DNA from 4 places in the Streptomyces sp. NPDC002138 genome. Region 1 is predicted to be linked to each of the others. Evidence: riboswitches for the same ligand, from Rfam matches in the RefSeq annotation. Region 1 holds a riboswitch; each other region holds the start of a gene.

Region 1 (4,790 bases):
GGCCAGCGCCCGCCGGGTCTCGGCGGTCAGCCACAGCGGTCCGGCCGGTCCGGTGCCCACGACCGCGACCTCGCCGACGGAGTCCGCCGACGGCGCGGGCCGGGAGCCGGGGTTGCCGATCCGGCTCGGCAGCACGGCGACGGCGAAGTACGGAACCGTCTCGGGGTCGGTGTCGGCGAGCATCCCGGTGCGTTCGCCGGCCATCGTCGCGCGCTCGACGTACCGCGCCTCGGGCAGCCGCCCGGACGCTTCCATCGCCCGCCGCACGGCGGGGAAGGTACGGCCGAGCTTCATCACCACGGCGGAGTCGGTGGCGGCCAGACGGGCCGTCAATTCGTCCTCGGGCAGGGTGCCGGGCAGGATCGTCAGCACCTCCTCGCCCTCGACGAGCGGGGTCTGCAGCCGGGCCGCGGCGGCGCTCACGGAGGTGACCCCGGGGATCACCTCGGTCGCGTACCGGTCGGCGAGCCGCTTGTGCATGTGCATGTACGAGCCGTAGAAGAGCGGGTCGCCCTCGGCGAGCACGGCCACGGTCCGGCCCGCGTCGAGGTGCGCGGCGAGCCGGGCGGCGGACTCCTCGTAGAACTCCTCCATCGCCCCCTGGTAGCCGCCGGGGTGATCGGTGCTCTCGGTGGTCAGCGGGTAGACCAGCGGCTCTTCGATGTGGTCCGCGCGCAGGTGGGCGGCGGCGATGGAGCGTGCGATGGACCGGCCGTGGCGGGCGCTGTGGTAGGCGACGACGTCCGCCTCCGCGATCACCTGGACGGACCGCAGCGTCATCAGCGACGGATCGCCGGGCCCGAGCCCGACACCGTAGAGCCGCCCGGCGGCCGTCTCCGGAACAGGAGTGGTGGTGCTCATTCTTCCTCGCTCGCGATCGCGTTGAGTGCGGCGGCGGCCATGGCGCTGCCGCCGCGCCGCCCCCGGACGATCAGGTGGTCCAGCCCCGAGGGATGCGCGGCGAGCGCGTCCTTGGACTCGGCGGCGCCGATGAAGCCGACGGGCACGCCGATGACGGCGGCCGGGCGCGGGGCGCCCTCCTCGATCATCTCCAGCAGCCGGAAGAGAGCGGTCGGCGCGTTGCCGACGGCGATCACGGAACCTTCCAACAGGCCGCGGTCGCGCCAGAGTTCGAGGGCGGCGGCGCTGCGCGTGGTGCCCATCTTCGCGGCGAGCTCCGGCACTTCGGGATCCGACAGGGTGCAGATCACCTCGTTGTCGGCGGGCAGCCGCTTGCGGGTGACCCCGCTCGCGACCATGCGTACGTCGCACAGGATGGGCGCCCCGGAGTGGAGCGCGGCGCGGGCGCGCAGCACGACGTCCGGCGTGTAGCCCAGATCCTTGGTCAGGTCGGTCATCCCGCACGCGTGGATCATGCGCACGGCGACCTGCGACACCGAAGCGGGCAGCCCGGCGAGGTCCGCCTCGGCGCGGATCGTGGCAAAGGACTGGCGGTAGATCGCGGCGCCGTCCTTCTCGTACTCGAACACTGTGTACTCGCTCATCTCTTCACTACGTCTGCTGCTGAGGCTGCTGGGGCTGCTGAGGCTGATCGGTCTGCTGAGGCTGATCGGTCTGCTGGGGATGCTGGGTCGGCTGGGTCTGCGTCACCATGGCATCCGCTTCCGCGAGGGCCGCGGTCAGGTCGGGCGCCGTCGCCGGTACGTCGTCCCGCACCGGGCGCCCCGCCCGCCCGGCCACCGCGAGGGCGTACCCCCGGGGCCCGGCGACCAGGTCCAGCCAGACGGCCGCGCGCGGATGCCCGCAGCGCCGCTCGCACCCGGACCAGTGCACCGGCGGCGCCGCGCCGCCCGCCCGGGCCCCGGCGGCCGCCACGACCGCCCGCGCGTCGGCCCGTACGTCGGCCAGCGCCTTCGCGCAGCCGGGCCGCCCGGTACAGGCGCTCACGTTCTCCCACGGATCGCCGGGCGCGGTGACCAGCCCGGCTCCGGCGAGCCGCGCGAGGGCGTCCGGCGTGGTGGCCGCGTCGGCGCCGGGGACGACGATCCCGCGCCAGGGGGTGAGCCGCAGGGTCCCGGCCGCGGCGGCGGCCGCGGCGGCCAGCAGGCGCCACTGACCGGTGGTCAACCGCCCCATCGGGGCCAGCACCGAGAGCGCGACGCGCTCCGCGTCGGGCCCCACGACCGCGCCGGGGCCGGGGCCCGCGGCCGCCCTGCCCGCGCTCGCGCCGAACCAGTGGGATTCGTCGGCCCTTTCGACCCTCTCGGCCCCCTCGGCCCCCTCGGCCCGCTCGGCCCGCTCGGCCCGCTCGGCCGAAATGCCCTGCTCCCGCAGCCGGTTGAGCAACTCACCCGCCCGCAGCCGGTGTTCGGCGGGCAGTTCACCCACCCGCCAGGCCTTGGTCCCGGCGCCGCGCACCGCGTCGAGGAAGTAGTGCGCCGCCGTCAGCGCGGCCCGGGGCGCGTCCCGAGGGTCGACCGCCACCGCGTCGGTGTCATTGTGCGTCCACAGCACGGCCGTTCCGGCGCGCAGCGCGCGGACGCTCACGTCGGGGGCGAGCGAGGTCACGTCACCGCGCCCGTCGTCGAGGGCGAAGAGGAAGCGCCCCGACAGGGCGGCCGCCGCCTCGCTCCCGCACAGCAGCCGGTCCAGCTCCGCGACCCAGGGCGTGACATCGGCGTGCCCCTGCCCGTCGAGCCCGGACAGCGGCGAGGCGACGATGTTGCGCACGCGTTCGTGGGTGGCGGCCGCGGCGGGCAGCAGTCCGGCGCCGGCCAGCAGGGCGGCCAGTTCGCCGCCGCAGCCCGCGCCGAGGCCGCGCAGCTGCGCGTTGCCGCGGGAGGTGAGGTCGAGGTGCCCGTCCCCGAGCCGGTCCGCCGCGTCGGCCAGCACGGCGGCCGCCTCCGCGGTGAGCAGGCCGCCGGGGATCCGGACCCGGGCGAGGTGGCCGTCGTCCGCCGCGTGCAGGCGCAGCGCGCCGGGGCAGGCGTCACCACGGTCCCGTATGACGGGTTCGTCCCGGGACGCGGCGGAGGTGGGCGGGGGCATGGCGGCGAGCATACCCACGATCGGGGCCGCCCGGCCTGTGTCCGTCACCACGCCACTGGTCCCCCGGGTGCGGGTGCATGGGGCCTCCGGCGGGTCCTCAAACGCCGGACGGGCTGAATTCCCCGGGCACATCCAGCCCGCCCGGCGATTGAGGGCCCGCCGGAGGCCCCACGACCCGAAGGGTTCGTCGCACGCAGGCCCCGGCAGCCAATCCCAGCCCCGCCGGCGTTTGAGGCGCCACCACAGGCACCGACACCGGCCCCCACCTGCCGTTCACTTGCCACGGCACCTAAGATGACCCCTCGACGGGCCATTCGGCCCGTCATCGCCGAGGACGGCGACATGGGAGGAAGCCCGGTGAGATTCCGGCGCGGTCCCGCCACTGTGAATCCGGCAGCCGCCAGCGGCGCCACCGGGTGAGTCAGGAACTCCCGTCGTCCTCACTGCCCGGGGCGCGGAAACCCCGAGGAAGGCCCGCCGCCGCATGATCCTGCTGCTGTCGACGTCCGACACCGATCTGCTCAGTGCCCGCGCCTCGGACGACGGCCCGGTCCCGTACCGGTTCGCGAACCCTTCCCGGCTCCCCCTCGACGACCTCCCCGCGCTGCTCGACGGCGCGGACCTGGTCGTCGTACGCCTCCTCGGCGGCCTGCGCGCCTGGCAGGAGGGGCTCGATCTGCTCCTCGCCGCCGACCAGACCCGCCCGGTCGTCGTGCTGACCGGCGAACAGGCCCCGGACGCCCAGCTGATGGAGGCGTCCACCGTCCCCATCGGCATCGCGGCCGAGGCGCACGCCTACCTCGCGCACGGCGGCCCCGCCAACCTGGAGCAGCTGGCCCGCTTCCTCTCGGACACCGTGCTGCTCACCGGCCACGGCTTCGAGCCGCCCGCCGCCGCTCCCACCTGGGGGCGGCTGGAGCGCGCGGCGGAGCCCGCCGCCGGTCCCCGGATCGCGGTGCTCTACTACCGCGCCCACCACATGAGCGGCAACACCGCCTTCGTGCACGCCCTCTCGGACGCCGTGGTGGACGCGGGCGGCGTGCCCGTCCCGCTGTACGTCTCCTCGCTGCGCTCCCCCGAACCGGAGCTGCTCGCCGAGCTGGCGACGGCCGACGCCATCGTGACGACCGTCCTCGCGGCGGGCGGCACCCGTCCCGCCGAGGCCTCGGCGGGCGGCGACGACGAGTCGTGGGACGCGGGCGCGCTCGCCGCGCTCGACGTGCCGATCCTGCAGGCGCTGTGCCTGACCGGTTCGCGCGCCACCTGGGAGGAGAGCGACGAGGGCCTGTCCCCGCTCGACTCGGCCAGCCAGGTCGCGGTGCCGGAGTTCGACGGCCGGCTGATCACCGTCCCGTTCTCCTTCAAGGAGATCGACGAGGACGGCCTCCCGGCGTACGTCGCCGATCCCGAACGGGCCGCCCGGGTCGCCGGCATCGCCGTGCGCCACGCCAGGCTGCGGCACACCCCGAACGCCGAGAAGCGGATCGCGCTCGTCCTCTCCGCGTACCCCACCAAGCACTCCCGCATCGGCAACGCGGTCGGCCTCGACACCCCCGCCAGCGCCGTCGCCCTGCTGCGCCGGCTGATCGCGGAGGGCTACGACTTCGGCCCGGCCGAGGAGATCCCCGGCCTGGTCTCCGGCGACGGCGACGAGCTGATCCGCGCGCTGATCGAGGCGGGCGGCCACGACCAGGACTGGCTCACCGAGGAGCAGCTGGCCCGCAACCCGGTCCGGATCCCGGCCGCCGACTACCGCCGCTGGTACGCCGGTCTCCCCGGCG
Region 2 (4,790 bases), on a different contig from region 1:
GCGTCGCGCGCGGCATGTCCCGCGAGGGCATCCTGCCGGGCGGTCTGCGGGTCAAGCGCCGCGCCGCCGGCACCGCCCGCCAGCTGCGCGCCGAGGGCGATCCGCAGGCGCACGCGATGGAGTGGGCGACGCTGTACGCGATGGCCGTCAACGAGGAGAACGCGGCGGGCGGCCGGGTCGTCACCGCCCCCACCAACGGCGCGGCGGGCATCATCCCGGCGGTCCTGCACTACTACATGAACTTCGTGCCGGGCGCGGACGAGGACGGCGTGGTCCGCTTCCTCCTGTCGGCGGGCGCGATCGGCATGCTGTTCAAGGAGAACGCCTCGATCTCCGGCGCCGAGGTCGGCTGCCAGGGCGAGGTGGGCTCGGCCTGCTCGATGGCGGCGGGCGCCCTCGCCGAGGTGCTGGGCGGCACCCCGGAGCAGGTGGAGAACGCGGCCGAGATCGGCATGGAGCACAACCTCGGCCTGACCTGCGACCCGGTCGGCGGGCTCGTGCAGATCCCGTGCATCGAGCGCAACGGCATGGCGGCGGTCAAGGCCGTCACGGCGGCGAAGATGGCGATGCGCGGCGACGGCACCCACAAGGTCTCCCTGGACAAGGTCATCAAGACCATGAAGGAGACCGGCGCCGACATGAAAGTGAAGTACAAGGAGACGGCGCGCGGCGGTCTCGCGGTCAACGTCATCGAGTGCTGACCGCCCGCCTCGCGCCCTGGCCGGCGAGGCGACGAGGTCGTCACCGGGGCCCGGTCCGCCACCGCGGACCGGGCCCCCGCGCATCGGGCCGGGGCAGGGGCGGGGACGTACGCGTGCAACCGTGAGGCCGTATGGCGTGTCTTCCACGATGACACTACTGTCCCCACATCCGAAGAATCGGGGGACGTCATGCTCCGCCACCTCATACGCTCCGTCCGCGACTCAGTCCACCACCTGCTCCGGAGCCCGCGCCTCGGCTCCGCCCACCGCCGACGTCTGGCGGCCGTCACCGCCGGGGTCCTGCTGACCGCCGGATTCGGCCTCGCCGTACCGGCCTCGGCATCCGCCACCGCGACCCCGCTCGTGACCAATGCCCGCTGGGGCGGGCACTGCACGTACGACCGGATCGTCATCGACCTCCAGGGCTCCGTGCCCGGGGTCACCGTCACTCCCGTCTCCGAGCTGGTCTACGACGGATCCGGCAAGCCGGTCCCGCTCGCCGGGTCGTACTTCCTGGAGATCCGCCTGCACCCGGCCGCCGCGCACGACGAGGCCGGGCAGTCCGTCTACACCGGCCCCCGGCTGCAGAAGATCTACCTGCCGAAGCTCAAGGGCCTGGCCTTCACCGGTGACTTCGAGGGCTACGTCACCTTCGGCGCCGCCTTCGACACGGCGCCGCGGTTCACCACCTCCACGCTGCACTCCCCGGAGCGCTTCGTGGTCGACATCGCGCACCCGAACACCTGCTGACGGCGGTAAGGCGGGACCGGGCGGGCGCCCGGTCCCGCCCCTCCCACGGGCGGTGGACGGGCCCCCGGACAGCGGCGGCCGACGCCCCGTCGCGCCTGGTCGGGTAGGGTCAATGCGCCTTGGTGTACGGGAAACCGGTGGAAGACCGGTGCGGCCCTCGCCACTGTGAACGGGAAGTCCGGCGCCACTCCCACGGGAAGCCACTGGACCGGGCGGGAGACCGCACGGACCGGGAAGGCGGCGCCGCGGCATCAGCACCCGTGAGCCAGGAGACCGACCGGGGTGCGTTGTTCCATCCACGAGGTGCTGGAGAGGTCTCCCCACACATGCACATAGCCGAGGGCTTCCTGCCCCCGTTGCACGCGGCCGCCTGGGGCGTCGCGTCCGCCCCCTTCGTCCTGCACGGAGTGCGCGCCCTGACCCGCGAGGTCAAGGCCAATCCGGAGAGCACCCTGCTGCTCGGGGCGTCCGGAGCGTTCACTTTCGTCCTGTCCGCCTTGAAGATCCCGTCGGTGACGGGCAGTTGCTCGCACCCCACCGGGACGGGGCTGGGCGCGATCCTGTTCCGGCCGCCGATCATGGCGGTGCTGGGCACGATCACCCTGCTGTTCCAGGCCCTGCTGCTGGCCCACGGCGGGCTGACCACGCTCGGCGCCAACGTCTTCTCGATGGCGATCGCGGGCCCGTGGGCCGGGTACGCCGTCTACCGGCTGCTCAAGCGGTTCGACGCGCCGCTGATGGTCTCGGTCTTCTTCGGCGCATTCTTCGCCGACCTGATCACCTACTGCGTGACCAGCGTGCAGCTCGCGCTGGCCTTCCCGGACCCGGCGTCAGGCTTCGCGGGCTCGCTCGTGAAGTTCGGCGGGATCTTCGCGGTCACCCAGATCCCCCTCGCGGTGAGCGAGGGCCTGCTCACGGTGCTCGTGATGCGGCTGCTGATGCAGTCGAGCAAGTCCGACCTGGTGCGCCTCGGCGTGGCCCGGCTGACTGGCGGGCGCACCGCCGAGAAGCAGGGGGCGGCGCTCTGATGACCAGGAACGCGAAGATCAACACCGTGCTGCTGCTCCTCGTGGCGGCGCTGGCGGTCCTGCCGATCGCGCTGGGCATGGGCGAGGGCAAGGAGGAGCCGTTCACGGGCGCGGACGCGCAGGCGGAGTCGGCGATCACCGAGCTGAAGCCGGACTACGAGCCGTGGTTCTCCCCGCTGTACGAACCCCCGTCCGGGGAGGTCGAGTCGGCGCTCTTCGCCCTCCAGGCGGCCCTGGGCGCGGGCGTGCTCGCGTACTACTTCGGGGTGCGGCGCGGGCGTCGGCAGGGCGAGGCGCTGGCCGCCGCGGCCCACGCCCCCGGTGACGGGGCCGACCCGGCCGGCCGGGACGCGTAGCCGGTGCTCCCGATCGACGCCGCGGCGCACGGCAGCCGCTGGCGCCGCCGACACCCGCTGGAGAAGGCCCTGCTGGGGTTCGGGCTGACCGTCGCCGCGGTCTGCCTGCCGCCCTGGCCGGGCGGGCCCCTGGTGGCGGCCGCGACCCTCGCCGTGCTGCTGGGCCCGGCGGGGGTGGCCGGGCGTCAGCTGTGGCGCGCGTTCCGGATCCCGCTCGGGTTCTGTTTCACGGGGGCCGCGCCGCTGCTGTTCGCGGTGGGCGGCCCGGCGGGGCTGGTGTCCCTGGCCCCGGACGGGCCCCGGCACGCGGCCGAGTTGCTGCTGCGCACCTCGGCCGCCTCGCTCGGCGTGCTGCTGTTCGCCTTCACCACCCCCGTCTCGGACGTACTGCCCCGGCTGGTGCGGGCGGGTGTACCGGCGCCCGTCGTGGACGTGGCGCTGGTGATGTACCGGATCGGGTTCCTGCTGCTGGACTCGCTCGCGAAGATCCGCCGGGCCCAGGCGGCCCGGCTGGGCCACGCCGGCCGGGCGGCGGCGTGGCGCTCCGTCGCGGGGCTCGCCGCGACCGCCTTCGTCCGGGCCTTCGACCGCGCCTCCCGGCTCCAGAGCGGGCTGGCGGGGCGCGGCTACGACGGCACGCTGCGGGTGCTCGTCCCGGAGGTCACCCTGTCCTGGCGCTTCCTGGCCGCCTCGGGCGCCCTGCTGGCCGCGCTGACCACCGTCACCCTCGTCCTGAAAGGGCTGTACCTGTGAACCCGTTGGTGGAACTGGCCGGCGCGGGCTACGCGTACGAGGACGGGCCCGCGGTGCTGTCCGGCGTGGACTTCGCGATCGCCCCGGGCCGGGCCCTGGCCCTGCTGGGCCGCAACGGCAGCGGCAAGACCACGCTGATGCGCCTGCTCAGCGGCGGCCTGCGCCCGGCCGCGGGCGAACTGCGCCTGGACGGGGCGGTGGTGACCCACGACCGGGCCGGGCTGACCCGGCTGCGCACGTCCGTACAGCTGGTGGTCCAGGACCCGGACGACCAGCTCTTCGCGGCCTCCGTGGAACAGGACGTCTCCTTCGGCCCGATGAACCTGGGCCTGGCCGCCGAGGAGGTGCGGGCCCGGGTGGACGCGGCGCTGACCGCGCTGGACATCACCGCGCTGCGGGACCGGCCGACGCACCTGCTGTCCTACGGCCAGCGCAAGCGGGCCGCGATCGCGGGGGCCGTGGCGATGGCGCCGCGCGTGCTGATCCTGGACGAGCCGACGGCCGGCCTCGACCCGGACGGCCAGGAGCGGCTGCTGGACGTCCTGGCGGGCCTGCGGGCGGCCGGGACCACGGTGGTGATGGCCACGCACGACGTGGACCTCGCCGTCCGGTGGGCCGACGACGCGGCCGTCCTGACCCCCGCCGGCATCCGCCTCGGCCCGGCCGAGTCCCTCCTCGCGGACCCCGGCCTGCTGACGTCGGCGGGCCTGCGCCCGGCCTGGGCCCCGGCGGTGACGGCCCTCCTGCGGGGCCAGGGCCTCCTGTCCCCGCACTTGCCGGGGCCGAAGACCCCGGAGGCCCTGGCCGCCTGGCGGTAGGCCCGGTACGGGCTGCGGGGCGCGGTCGCGGCGGCGCGGGCGGCGCAAACCTAGGATGGCCGCATGTCGCTGCCGCATGCCATCCTCACCGCGCTGCTCGAAAAGCCCTCGTCGGGGCTGGAGCTGACCCGGCGGTTCGACAAGTCCATCGGGTACTTCTGGTCGGCCACGCACCAGCAGATCTACCGCGAGCTGGGGCGGCTGGAGGAGAGCGGGCTGATCCGGGCGCTGCCCAGCGAGCAGCCCGTACGCGGCCAGCGCAAGGAGTACGAGGTGCTGGCGGCCGGGAGCGCCGAGCTGGCGCGCTGGGTCGCGGAGAGCCAGGACCCCAAGCCCATCCGGGATCCGCTGCTGCTGCGCGTGCGCGCGGCCGGGGTCGTCGGG
Region 3 (4,790 bases), on a different contig from region 1:
TCCGGGTCGGGGAGGTAGGTGTCGAGCAGCGTCAAGTAGAACTGGACGTGCACGGCCTCCTCGAACAGCTGGCGCGAGAGGTACAGGCGCGCCTCGGGCGAGTTGATGTGCTTGTACAGGGTCAGCACGAGGTTGTTCGAGACGATCGAGTCACCCGTCGCGAAGAACGCGACGAGCCGGCCGATCATGTGCTGCTCACCCGGGGTCAGCTTCGCCAGGTCGGCGACGTCCGAGTGGAGGTCGACCTCCTCGACGGTCCAGGTGTTCTTGATCGCGTCCCGGTAGCGCTCGTAGAAGTCCGGGTAGCGCATGGGACGCAGGGTCAGTTCGAAGCCCGGGTCGAGCAGGTTCTTCTCAGGGGTGGAGCTCATTACTGGCAGGCCTCGCAGGACTCGGGGTTCTCAAGGGAGCAGGCGAGCGCCTCGGCGTCGGCGTCGGCCTGCGGGAGCGCCACCGGAGTGGCGGCCTGCGCGGCCCGGGCGATCTTCGTCGCGGGGCGCGAGCGCAGGTAGTACGTGGTCTTCAGGCCCTGCTTCCAGGCGTACGCGTACATCGAGGAGAGCTTCCCGATGGTCGGCGTCTCCAGGAACAGGTTCAGCGACTGCGACTGGTCGAGGTACGGCGTACGGGCCGCCGCCATGTCGATCAGACCGCGCTGCGGGATCTCCCACGCCGTGCGGTACAGCGCGCGCACCTCGGCCGGGATCCAGCCGAAGCCCTGCACCGAACCGCTGGCGTCGCGCAGCGCCTCGCGGGTCTGCGCGTCCCAGACGCCGAGCTTCTTCAGCTCGGCCACCAGGTAGGCGTTGACCTGGAGGAACTCACCGCTGAGGGTCTCGCGCTTGAAGAGGTTGGAGACCTGCGGCTCGATGCACTCGTACACGCCGGCGATGGAGGCGATCGTCGCCGTCGGCGCGATGGCCAGCAGCAGCGAGTTGCGCATGCCGGACTTCGCGACGCGGGCGCGCAGGGCGTCCCAGCGCTCGGGCCAGTTCGGCTCGACGTCGTAGTGGTCCGGGTGCAGGACACCGCGGGCCGTCCGGGTCTGCTCCCAGGCCGGGAGCGGGCCGCTGCGCTCGGCGAGGTCGCAGGAGGCCTCGTACGCGGCCAGCATGATGCGCTCGGAGAGCTTGGTGGACAGCGCCTTCGCCTCGGGGGAGTCGAACGGCAGCTTCAGCTTGAAGAAGACGTCCTGGAGGCCCATCGCGCCCAGACCCACCGGACGCCAGCGGGCGTTGGAGCGGCCGGCCTGCTCGGTCGGGTAGAAGTTGATGTCCACGACGCGGTCGAGGAAGGTGACGGCCGTGCGGACGGTCTCGTCCAGCCGCTCCCAGTCGATCTCACCGGTCTCGGTGAGGACGAACGCGCCCAGGTTGACCGAGCCCAGGTTGCAGACGGCGGTCTCGCCGTCGTTGGTGACCTCGATGATCTCGGTGCACAGGTTCGAGGAGTGGACGACGGTGCCCGGCTCGGCGGTCTGGTTCGCCGTGCGGTTGGAGGCGTCCTTGAACGTCATCCAGCCCTGGCCGGTCTGCGCGAGGGTGCGCATCATCCGGCCGTACAGGTCGCGCGCGGGCATGGTCTTGCGGGCCAGGCCCGCGGCCTCGGCCTTGTGGTAGGCGGCGTCGAACTCGTCGCCCCACAGGTCGACCAGCTCGGGCACGTCGGCCGGGGAGAACAGCGACCAGTCGGCGTCGGCGTTCACGCGGCGCATGAACTCGTCCGGCACCCAGTGGGCGAGGTTCAGGTTGTGCGTACGGCGCTGGTCCTCACCGGTGTTGTCGCGCAGCTCGAGGAACTCCTCGATGTCCGCGTGCCAGGTCTCCAGGTAGACCGCGGCGGCGCCCTTGCGGCGGCCGCCCTGGTTCACGGCGGCGACCGAGGCGTCGAGGGTCTTGAGGAACGGCACGATGCCGTTGGAGTGCCCGTTGGTGCCGCGGATCAGGGAACCGCGGGCGCGGATGCGGGAGTACGAGAGGCCGATGCCGCCCGCGTGCTTCGACAGGCGCGCGACCTGGTGGTAGCGGTCGTAGATCGAGTCCAGCTCGTCGAGCGGGGAGTCCAGCAGGTAGCACGAGGACATCTGCGGGTGCCGGGTGCCGGAGTTGAAGAGCGTGGGGGAGGACGGCAGGTAGTCGAGGCGGCTCATCAGCCGGTAGAGCGAGGCCACTTCCTCGACGGCCTGGACGCCGCCGATCTCACCATGGGGACCAGACTCGGCGAGGCCGCAGGCCACGCGCAGCATGAAGTGCTGCGGGGTCTCGATGACCTGGCGGGTGATCGGGTGGCGCAGCAGGTAACGGCTGTGCAGGGTGCGCAGACCGAAGAAGCCGAAGCGGTCGTCGGCGCCCTCGGTGGTGGCGTGCTCGACCAGCGCGTTCAGCCGGGCGGCGTGCGCCTCGACGAACTCGGCGGTGCGGTCGGCGATCAGGCCCTCGCGGTGACCGACCGCGACGGACGCCGAGAAGGAGGTGGCCCCCTGGCCCGCGGCCTCGTCGGCGATCGTCAGCGTCAGCAGACGCGCGGCCAGCCGGGAGTACGCGGGGTCCTCCGAGATCAGACCCGCGGCCGCCTCGGTGGCCAGCCCGCGCAGTTCGGCCTCGTCGGCGACGGCGCTGCGGCCCCGCAGCGCGGCGGCGGCGACCCGGCCGGGGTCGGTGTCGGCCAGGTCGGCGGTGAGGTCGGTGAGGGTGCGCAGCAGCGCGGCGCCAGGACCCTCGGTGGCCTCGGGCTGGGCGGACTCGGCGCGCGGTGCGGCAGGCGCGATGGTCACGTGGGGGGCTCTCCCTCGCTCGGCTCCGGATGGCTCGGAGGCGGGGCGGGGAGGCTGCCATGAGGGCGTCTGGACGTGCGGACCCGGGCAGGGCAGTCACGCGTCACCACATGGCGTCCACCGGCCCAACCGCGAGGCCCGGACGTCTCGGCGTCCGGACCGGTCGGTCCGGGCGCACTGTCGGCAGGTCCTCGGACTTGCGGCGGCACCAATGGGTGGTTGGGTGCAGTTCATACCGTTGCGGGACAGTTCCGGATTCGCACCGGATTCCCCTGCGGCGACAGCGAGCATGAGCATACATGTGGGGGCCGCTCGTTGCGCGACCCACCACATGTTGTGTCGGCGTGGCTACAACTCCACGCGGTACGTGAGCAAGGGGACCGCCGGGACCGGTGCCCAGTCCCGCTCCGGCGTCCGGGTGAAGCCCAGGCGCCCGTAGATCCTGTGGGCCCCCAGCATGGCCGCTTTCGTGGACAGGACCAGGTGGGTGACCCCCTCCAGGGCCCGTGCGCGGTCCATGCAGGCGCGTACGAGGGCCTCCCCGGCCCCGCGGCCCCGCGCCGCGGGGGAGACCGCCAGCATCCGGAATTCGGCCTCGTGGGGACCGGCGATTTCGGCCAGCCGGCTGCCGGGTGCGGCGAAGGCCACTCCACCGAGCAACTGCCCGTCGTGGGTGGCCACGAGCACCTCGGCGTCGGCGGCCCGCCCCGCCACATCGCGCAGCACGGTCAGGTAGAAGCCGTTGGCCTCCGGGTCGAGCAGCCCGTCGTCCAGGTAGGCCCGCGCCGTGATCTCGCCCAGCTCTTCGTATTCGGCGGGCAGCGCCGCCCGGATGGTGATGTCCATGGCGTCGAGTGTGGAGCACGGGTGTCGGTGCACGGCGCTATCGTCGGAAGGAGCACCGTCGAGGAAGGCGAGCGAGGCCATGACGTGATGACCGGCCGGCCCCACATGCTGACCAAGGAGTTCGAGGAACTCGCGCTGATGGCTCGCAACCGGATGGAGGGGCTGAGGCTGGAGTTCATCGACGGGAAGCTGAGGAGCAAGGGGTTGCCGGACGGCGACCACGGGATGATCATTCAGTGGCTCACGCGGATCTGCATGCAGCACCGCCCCGAACTCTGGCTGCATCCGGGACAGGGGATCAAAGCGGAGGAGTACCGGGCCGGCCGGGCGATTCCGGATGCGGTGCTGGCTTCCTCGGGAGCGTTCGCCGGGCAGGGCGAGTGGGTGGACCCGGATCCGGTGCTCATGGTTGTCGAGGTGACCTCGTGGGACTCTGACACCGACCGGCGCGACCGGGTGGAGAAGCCCCGTGCCTACGCGGCTACAGGCATCCCGGTCTACCTGCTGATCGATCGGGACAAGTGCGAGATCTCGGTGCACAGTGAGCCCGACGGGCAGCGGTACGTGACCGTGCGCACCCTGCCCTTCGGTAAGGACGTCGAGCTCCCCGACCCCGTCAGCATCACCCTCCACACCGAGCCCCTCAAGGACTGGGTGCGCTGAGCGCGCCGCGGGGCCCCCGTCCTGGGTGGACGGGGGCCCCGCGGGCACCTCTCAGCAGCAGCGGAAGCCCTCGCGGGGGTCCGCCTCGCGGGAGTCGGTGCGGGCCCGCTCGAAGTCCCGGCGGGTGGGGACCTCGGCGGCCGGGTCGTGGGAGCGCGCGTGGGCGACGTACCGGTCGTAGGCGCTCTCGCCCGAGAACTCGCGGACGTAGAACCGGATCCGCCCCAGCGCCGCCCGGACGGTGCTCACGCCACCGGTTCCTTGACCCGGCCGCCGCCGGAGTCCAGGCCGGCGGCGGCCAGCTCCGCCTTCTCCGCGGCCGTCGGGATCAGACCGGCCGGAGCGACGATCTTCGACTCGGTCCACGGGACCTCGGAGAGCACGGTGCTCCCCGGGTCGCGGACGGCCTTCAGGCAGGTCCGGACCGCGTCCAGCAGGACGATGACGATCAGGAGCGCGAAGAGGGCGGAGAGGACCCCGTCGACCGTGGCGTTGGTGACCACGGTGT
Region 4 (4,790 bases), on a different contig from region 1:
GGCCATCACCCCGCGGACGGCGCGCGGGTGGAGGGCCTGGAGGTAGAGCGCCCGGACTCCGGCGATCCACATGATCGGGTCGCCGTGGCACTGCCAGGTCACGGACCGGGGGCCGTACAGCCCGGGATCGGCGCCCTCGAACCCGCTCGCGGGCTTGCTCGCGGGCCCGTTCACGTCCCGCCTCGCGTGCCCGTCCCGGGGAGCGCCGTAGTCCACGCCCCGGGGTCCGCCCTCGTCCCCGTACGGCACTGCGCCCATCGTGGCCTCCCGTCGCCCGGTGTCGAGCGTACCGACCGGGCGGTGGGTTGGGCAGGCCGCGCCGCCGGGCGCGCCGCCGCGGCGGGGACGGGCCGCTCGGACCCGTCCCCGCCCGGCGCTGAGCAGGCGGCACCCCTCGGCCCGCCTCGGCACCCCGCGACGCTCGGTGACCGGCCGATCACCGAGCGCGCGGCGCCTGGTCAGGCCGTCGCGGTCTCCGCCCGCACCCGGTGCGCGGCCTCGACGAGGTGCTCCAGGGAGGCCTTCGTCTCGGGCCACCCCCGGGTCTTGAGCCCGCAGTCCGGATTGACCCACAGGCGTGCGGCCGGGATGGCCTCCAGCCCCTTGCGCAGCAGCGCGGCGGCCTCGTCGGCGGAGGGGACGCGCGGGGAGTGGATGTCCCAGACGCCGGGGCCGACCTCGCGCGGGTACCCCGTACCGGCGAGTTCGTCGGCGACCCGCATGTGCGAGCGGGCCGCTTCCAGGCTGATGACGTCGGCGTCGAGGTCCTCGATGGCCGCCACGATGTCGCCGAACTCCGCGTAGCACATGTGGGTGTGGATCTGGGTGTCCGGACGGACACCGCTGGTGCTGAGGCGGAAGGCCTCGGTGGCCCAGGCGAGGTATGCGGCGTGGTCCGCCGCGCGCAGGGGCAGGGTTTCCCGCAAGGCGGGTTCGTCGACCTGGATGACGGAAGTTCCCGCCGCCTCCAGGTCGTTCACCTCGTCGCGCAGGGCGAGCGCGACCTGGCGGGCCGTGTCCCCGAGGGGCTGGTCGTCGCGGACGAAGGACCAGGCGAGCATGGTCACCGGGCCGGTCAGCATCCCCTTGACCGGCTTCGCCGTCTGCGCCTGCGCGTACGTCGTCCAGCGCACGGTCATCGGCTCGGGACGGGTGATGTCCCCGGCCAGCACCGGCGGCCGGACGTAGCGCGTGCCGTAGGACTGGACCCAGCCGTGCTGGGTGGCCAGGTAGCCGGTGAGGCGCTCGGCGAAGTACTGGACCATGTCGTTGCGTTCGGGTTCGCCGTGCACGAGGACGTCGATGCCCGCCTTCTCCTGGAAGGCGATCACCTCGCGGATCTCCGCCTCGATGCGGCGCTCGTACCCGGCTTCGTCGAGCCGTCCGGCGCGCAGGTCGGCGCGGGCGGTGCGCAGTTCGGTGGTCTGCGGGAAGGAGCCGATGGTCGTCGTGGGCAGCGGAGGCAGCCCGAGGTGGGCCCGCTGGGCGGCGGCCCGCCGGTCGTAGGGCTGCGAGCGGCGCCCGTCGGCGTCGGTGACGGCCGCGGTGCGGGCGCGGACGGCGGGGTCGCGGGTGATCGGCGAGTGCGCCCGGGAGGCGAGGTCGGCGCGGTTCGCGGCGAGTTCGGCGCCGATGGCGTGCGTGCCCTGGGCGAGGCCGCGGGCGAGGGTGGTGATCTCGGCGGTCTTCTGGCGGGCGAAGGCCAGCCAGCGCCGGACCTGCGGGTCGATGTCGCGCTCGGCGGTGACGTCCAGCGGGACGTGCAGCAGCGAGCAGGAAGCCGCCACGTCGACGCGGCCCGCGAGGCCGAGCAGGGTGCCGAGGGTGGCGAGGGACTTCTCGTGGTCGTTGATCCAGATGTTGCGGCCGTTGACGACCCCCGCGACCAGCCGCTTCCCGGGCAGGCCGCCGACGGCGGCGAGGTCGGCGAGGTTGCCCGCGGCCCGGTCGGTGAAGTCCAGGGCCAGACCCTCGACCGGCGCCTTGGCCAGGACCGGCAGGGCCTCGCCGAGCCGGTCGAAGTACGAGGCGACGAGCAGCTTGGGACGTGGGGCGAGGCCGCCCAGCTCGCGGTAGGCGCGGGCGGCGGCGCCGAGGTCGGCGGGGGTGCGGTCCTGGACCAGGGCGGGCTCGTCGAGCTGGACCCATGCGGCGCCGGCCGCGCGGAGGTCGGCGAGGACTTCGGCGTAGACGGGCAGCAGCCGGTCGAGCAGGGTGAGGGGCTGGAAGTCGTCGGGCACCCCGGGGGCGGGCTTGGCCAGCAGGAGGTAGGTGACCGGTCCGACCAGCACGGGGCGGGCCGCGAGACCGAGGGCCAGGGCCTCCTTCAGCTCGGCGACCTGCTTGCCGGAGTCGGCGGTGAAGACGGTGTCGGGGCCCAGCTCCGGTACCAGGTAGTGGTAGTTGGTGTCGAACCACTTGGTCATCTCCAGCGGCGCCACGTCCTGGGTGCCGCGGGCCATGGCGAAGTAGCCGTCCAGCGGGTCCGCTTCGACGGCGGCGCGGTGGCGGTCCGGGACCGCGCCGACCATCACGCTGGTGTCGAGGACGTGGTCGTAGTACGAGAAGTCACCGGTGGGGACCTCGGTGATGCCCGCCCCGGCCAGCTGCCGCCAGTTCGTCCGGCGCAGGGTCGCGGCGGTCTCGCGCAGTGCGTCGGCGTCGACCCGGCCCTTCCAGTAGCCCTCGACGGCCTTCTTCAGTTCCCGGTTCTGCCCCTGCCGGGGGTAGCCGTGAACAGTGGCGCATACGGCTGCGGTTGCGGAATCGGTGGCCATCTCGGTGGTGGAATCGGTTGTCACGGAACTCTCCTTCGCGAGTACGTCTCCATGAGTCCCGATGACCGGACGTGGGGCGCGAAGGGCGGCGGACCGGACGGTACGTCGCGCCCTCGCCCCCGCGCGCTCCGTGCACGGGGTACCGGTACGACCGTCCGCCTTGCCCCGGGGCGAGCCCGGGGTGCCCCCGACCGACCCGCCCACGAGGTCACCAGGAATCCGCGCACGGCTGTGCGTGCGCGGGCAACGGGCAGGTCTTCGGACTCACGGGCACGTCTGCCGGGGGCAGACACCTAGTGGCCGTCGCTTCCCAGGCCCGTACGGGCCCAGTGCGTATGACGGCGGTCGTTCCCGCTCACCGCTGCGGGGCAGTCCCGGATTCCCACCGGGTTCCCTCTTACGACGCATCCCGCCTGGCGGACGGAGGCGAACCAGCTGCTGGGGATCACCTTAGGTGTCCGCCCGTACCGAGGGGAGGAGTTGGCCACATTCCGGACGCCCGGATGAGACGGTTCGCCGATGGCGGACATGACTGAGCCGGGGCGGGCTTGCTGTCGGGAAGATCACAGGGAACATCCCGGGATCGGCACGGGCGGCGCGGCACGCACGTCCAGAATGGTCCCGAGGTGGGGGATCCCCCGTGTCTGCAGAGGGAAGTTGGACGTGCCGACAATGAATCCGAGCCGTTCCGTCCTGGCCGCCGTGGCCGTCGCGTCCGCCGCGGTCGTGCTGGCCGGTTGCAGCAGTGAGCCGCCGGCGCTGAAGTTCGAGTCGGCGAAGCCGTCCGGGCCGCGGCTCGACGCCAGGCCCGTACAGGGAGGCTCGCTCCCCGTCGCTCAGTGGCCCAACGCGTGCGAGGTGCTGGGCGACGACGAGATCCGCGCGATCCTGCCGCAGGCGAAGGACTTCCAGCGCGATCCGATCAAGGTGACCGTCCTCAACTTCAACCCGCTCGGCAAGCCGGACCCGGGCACGACGGGTGACGTACCGGCGGGCGGCTGCAGGACCGAATTCGGGCTGCCGGCGAAGTACAAGGGCAAGCACAACAGCAACATCCGCATCGTCTTCAAGACGGTGGCCGATCCGGCCCTCGTGGCGAACGCCTACGCCGAGGACCGGGACGACGAGGCGAAGCGGGCCGGCCAGGACACCAAGAAGTTCCAGGACCTCAAGAACTCGCTGGGTGCGGCGGGCTGCTACACGAAGGGCACGACCTCCACGATGGTCTGCCATCAGGGCCCGTACCAGTTCGAGGTGAGCGGCTCGTCGACCGCGGACGGCGTGGGCAAGTACCCGGAGACGGAAGAGAACTGGCGCCAGAAGGTCCTGACCGAGGTGGTACGCACCTTGAGCGCCCGCATGGCGTGACCTCGGGCCTGATCGAATCGACCGGAACGCGAGACCTCGGTGAGCGCTAGGATCCGTCCATGACGTCACGACGGGCGAATGCCGCGTAAACCGCCGAGCAGAGCACCGTCGAAGCGCCCTCGGGCGGGAATCCTGGCCGACGGGTGTCCACCGGCCGCCGTGCACATCGGTGCGGGCCGGATCGCGGCCGTCGCCCGTCGGCCAGCGGCGTCCGCGGGTGCTCAGCGGCGGACGCGGGGCATGCCGAGGCCGATCCAGGAGATGATCTCGCGCTGGATCTCGTTGTTGCCGCCGCCGAAGGTGAAGATGACCGCGCTGCGGTAGCCGCGTTCCAGCTCGCCGTGGAGCACGGCGCCCGCGGAGCCGTCCTTCAGGGCGCCCGCCGCGCCGACGATCTCCATCAGCCAGGCGTAGGCGTCGCGGCGGGCCTCGGAGCCGTAGACCTTGACGGCGGAGGCGTCCTGCGGGGAGAGCGTGCCGCCCTGGACGGCGTTCACCATCTGCCAGTTGAGCAGCTTCATCGCGTCCAGACGGGCGTGCGTGCGTGCGAGGCGGCCGCGCACCCAGCCGAGGTCGATGACCCGGCGGCCGTCGGCGAGTTTGGTGTCGGCGGCCCAGCGCTGTACGTCGTGCAGGGCGCGGATG

The links. Region 1 has a riboswitch for cobalamin ahead of cobN (cobaltochelatase subunit CobN). Riboswitches for the same ligand answer to the same signal wherever they lie in the genome.
Region 2: it holds a riboswitch for cobalamin, as region 1 does, so the genes downstream of both, ABT084_RS01275 (energy-coupling factor ABC transporter permease) here and cobN (cobaltochelatase subunit CobN) in region 1, are expected to answer to the same signal.
Region 3: it holds a riboswitch for cobalamin, as region 1 does, so the genes downstream of both, ABT084_RS15605 (ribonucleoside-diphosphate reductase subunit alpha) here and cobN (cobaltochelatase subunit CobN) in region 1, are expected to answer to the same signal.
Region 4: it holds a riboswitch for cobalamin, as region 1 does, so the genes downstream of both, metE (5-methyltetrahydropteroyltriglutamate--homocysteine S-methyltransferase) here and cobN (cobaltochelatase subunit CobN) in region 1, are expected to answer to the same signal.

The regions. Positions count from the first base shown of each region.
Region 1 covers NZ_JBEOXE010000068.1:6,247-11,036, forward strand. The annotation lists gene ABT084_RS31280 (precorrin-2 C(20)-methyltransferase) at 1-861, opposite strand, end outside; gene ABT084_RS31285 (precorrin-8X methylmutase) at 858-1,505, opposite strand; gene cobG (precorrin-3B synthase) at 1,513-3,009, opposite strand; cobalamin riboswitch at 3,322-3,453, shown strand; gene cobN (cobaltochelatase subunit CobN) at 3,494-4,790, shown strand, end outside.
Region 2 covers NZ_JBEOXE010000002.1:30,082-34,871, forward strand. The annotation lists gene ABT084_RS01265 (L-serine ammonia-lyase) at 1-701, shown strand, start outside; gene ABT084_RS01270 (AMIN-like domain-containing (lipo)protein) at 891-1,451, shown strand; cobalamin riboswitch at 1,555-1,747, shown strand; gene ABT084_RS01275 (energy-coupling factor ABC transporter permease) at 1,778-2,479, shown strand; gene ABT084_RS01280 (energy-coupling factor ABC transporter substrate-binding protein) at 2,479-2,835, shown strand; gene cbiQ (cobalt ECF transporter T component CbiQ) at 2,839-3,588, shown strand; gene ABT084_RS01290 (energy-coupling factor ABC transporter ATP-binding protein) at 3,585-4,406, shown strand; gene ABT084_RS01295 (PadR family transcriptional regulator) at 4,470-4,790, shown strand, end outside.
Region 3 covers NZ_JBEOXE010000020.1:50,056-54,845, reverse strand. The annotation lists gene ABT084_RS15610 (ribonucleotide-diphosphate reductase subunit beta) at 1-371, opposite strand, end outside; gene ABT084_RS15605 (ribonucleoside-diphosphate reductase subunit alpha) at 371-2,773, opposite strand; cobalamin riboswitch at 2,939-3,070, opposite strand; gene ABT084_RS15600 (GNAT family N-acetyltransferase) at 3,122-3,619, opposite strand; gene ABT084_RS15595 (Uma2 family endonuclease) at 3,707-4,282, shown strand; gene ABT084_RS15590 (CstA-like transporter-associated (seleno)protein) at 4,334-4,531, opposite strand; gene ABT084_RS15585 (carbon starvation CstA family protein) at 4,528-4,790, opposite strand, start outside.
Region 4 covers NZ_JBEOXE010000085.1:6,744-11,533, reverse strand. The annotation lists gene ABT084_RS33850 (oxygenase MpaB family protein) at 1-258, opposite strand, end outside; gene metE (5-methyltetrahydropteroyltriglutamate--homocysteine S-methyltransferase) at 459-2,777, opposite strand; cobalamin riboswitch at 3,010-3,228, opposite strand; gene ABT084_RS33840 (hypothetical protein) at 3,441-4,145, shown strand; gene ABT084_RS33835 (acyl-CoA dehydrogenase family protein) at 4,367-4,790, opposite strand, start outside.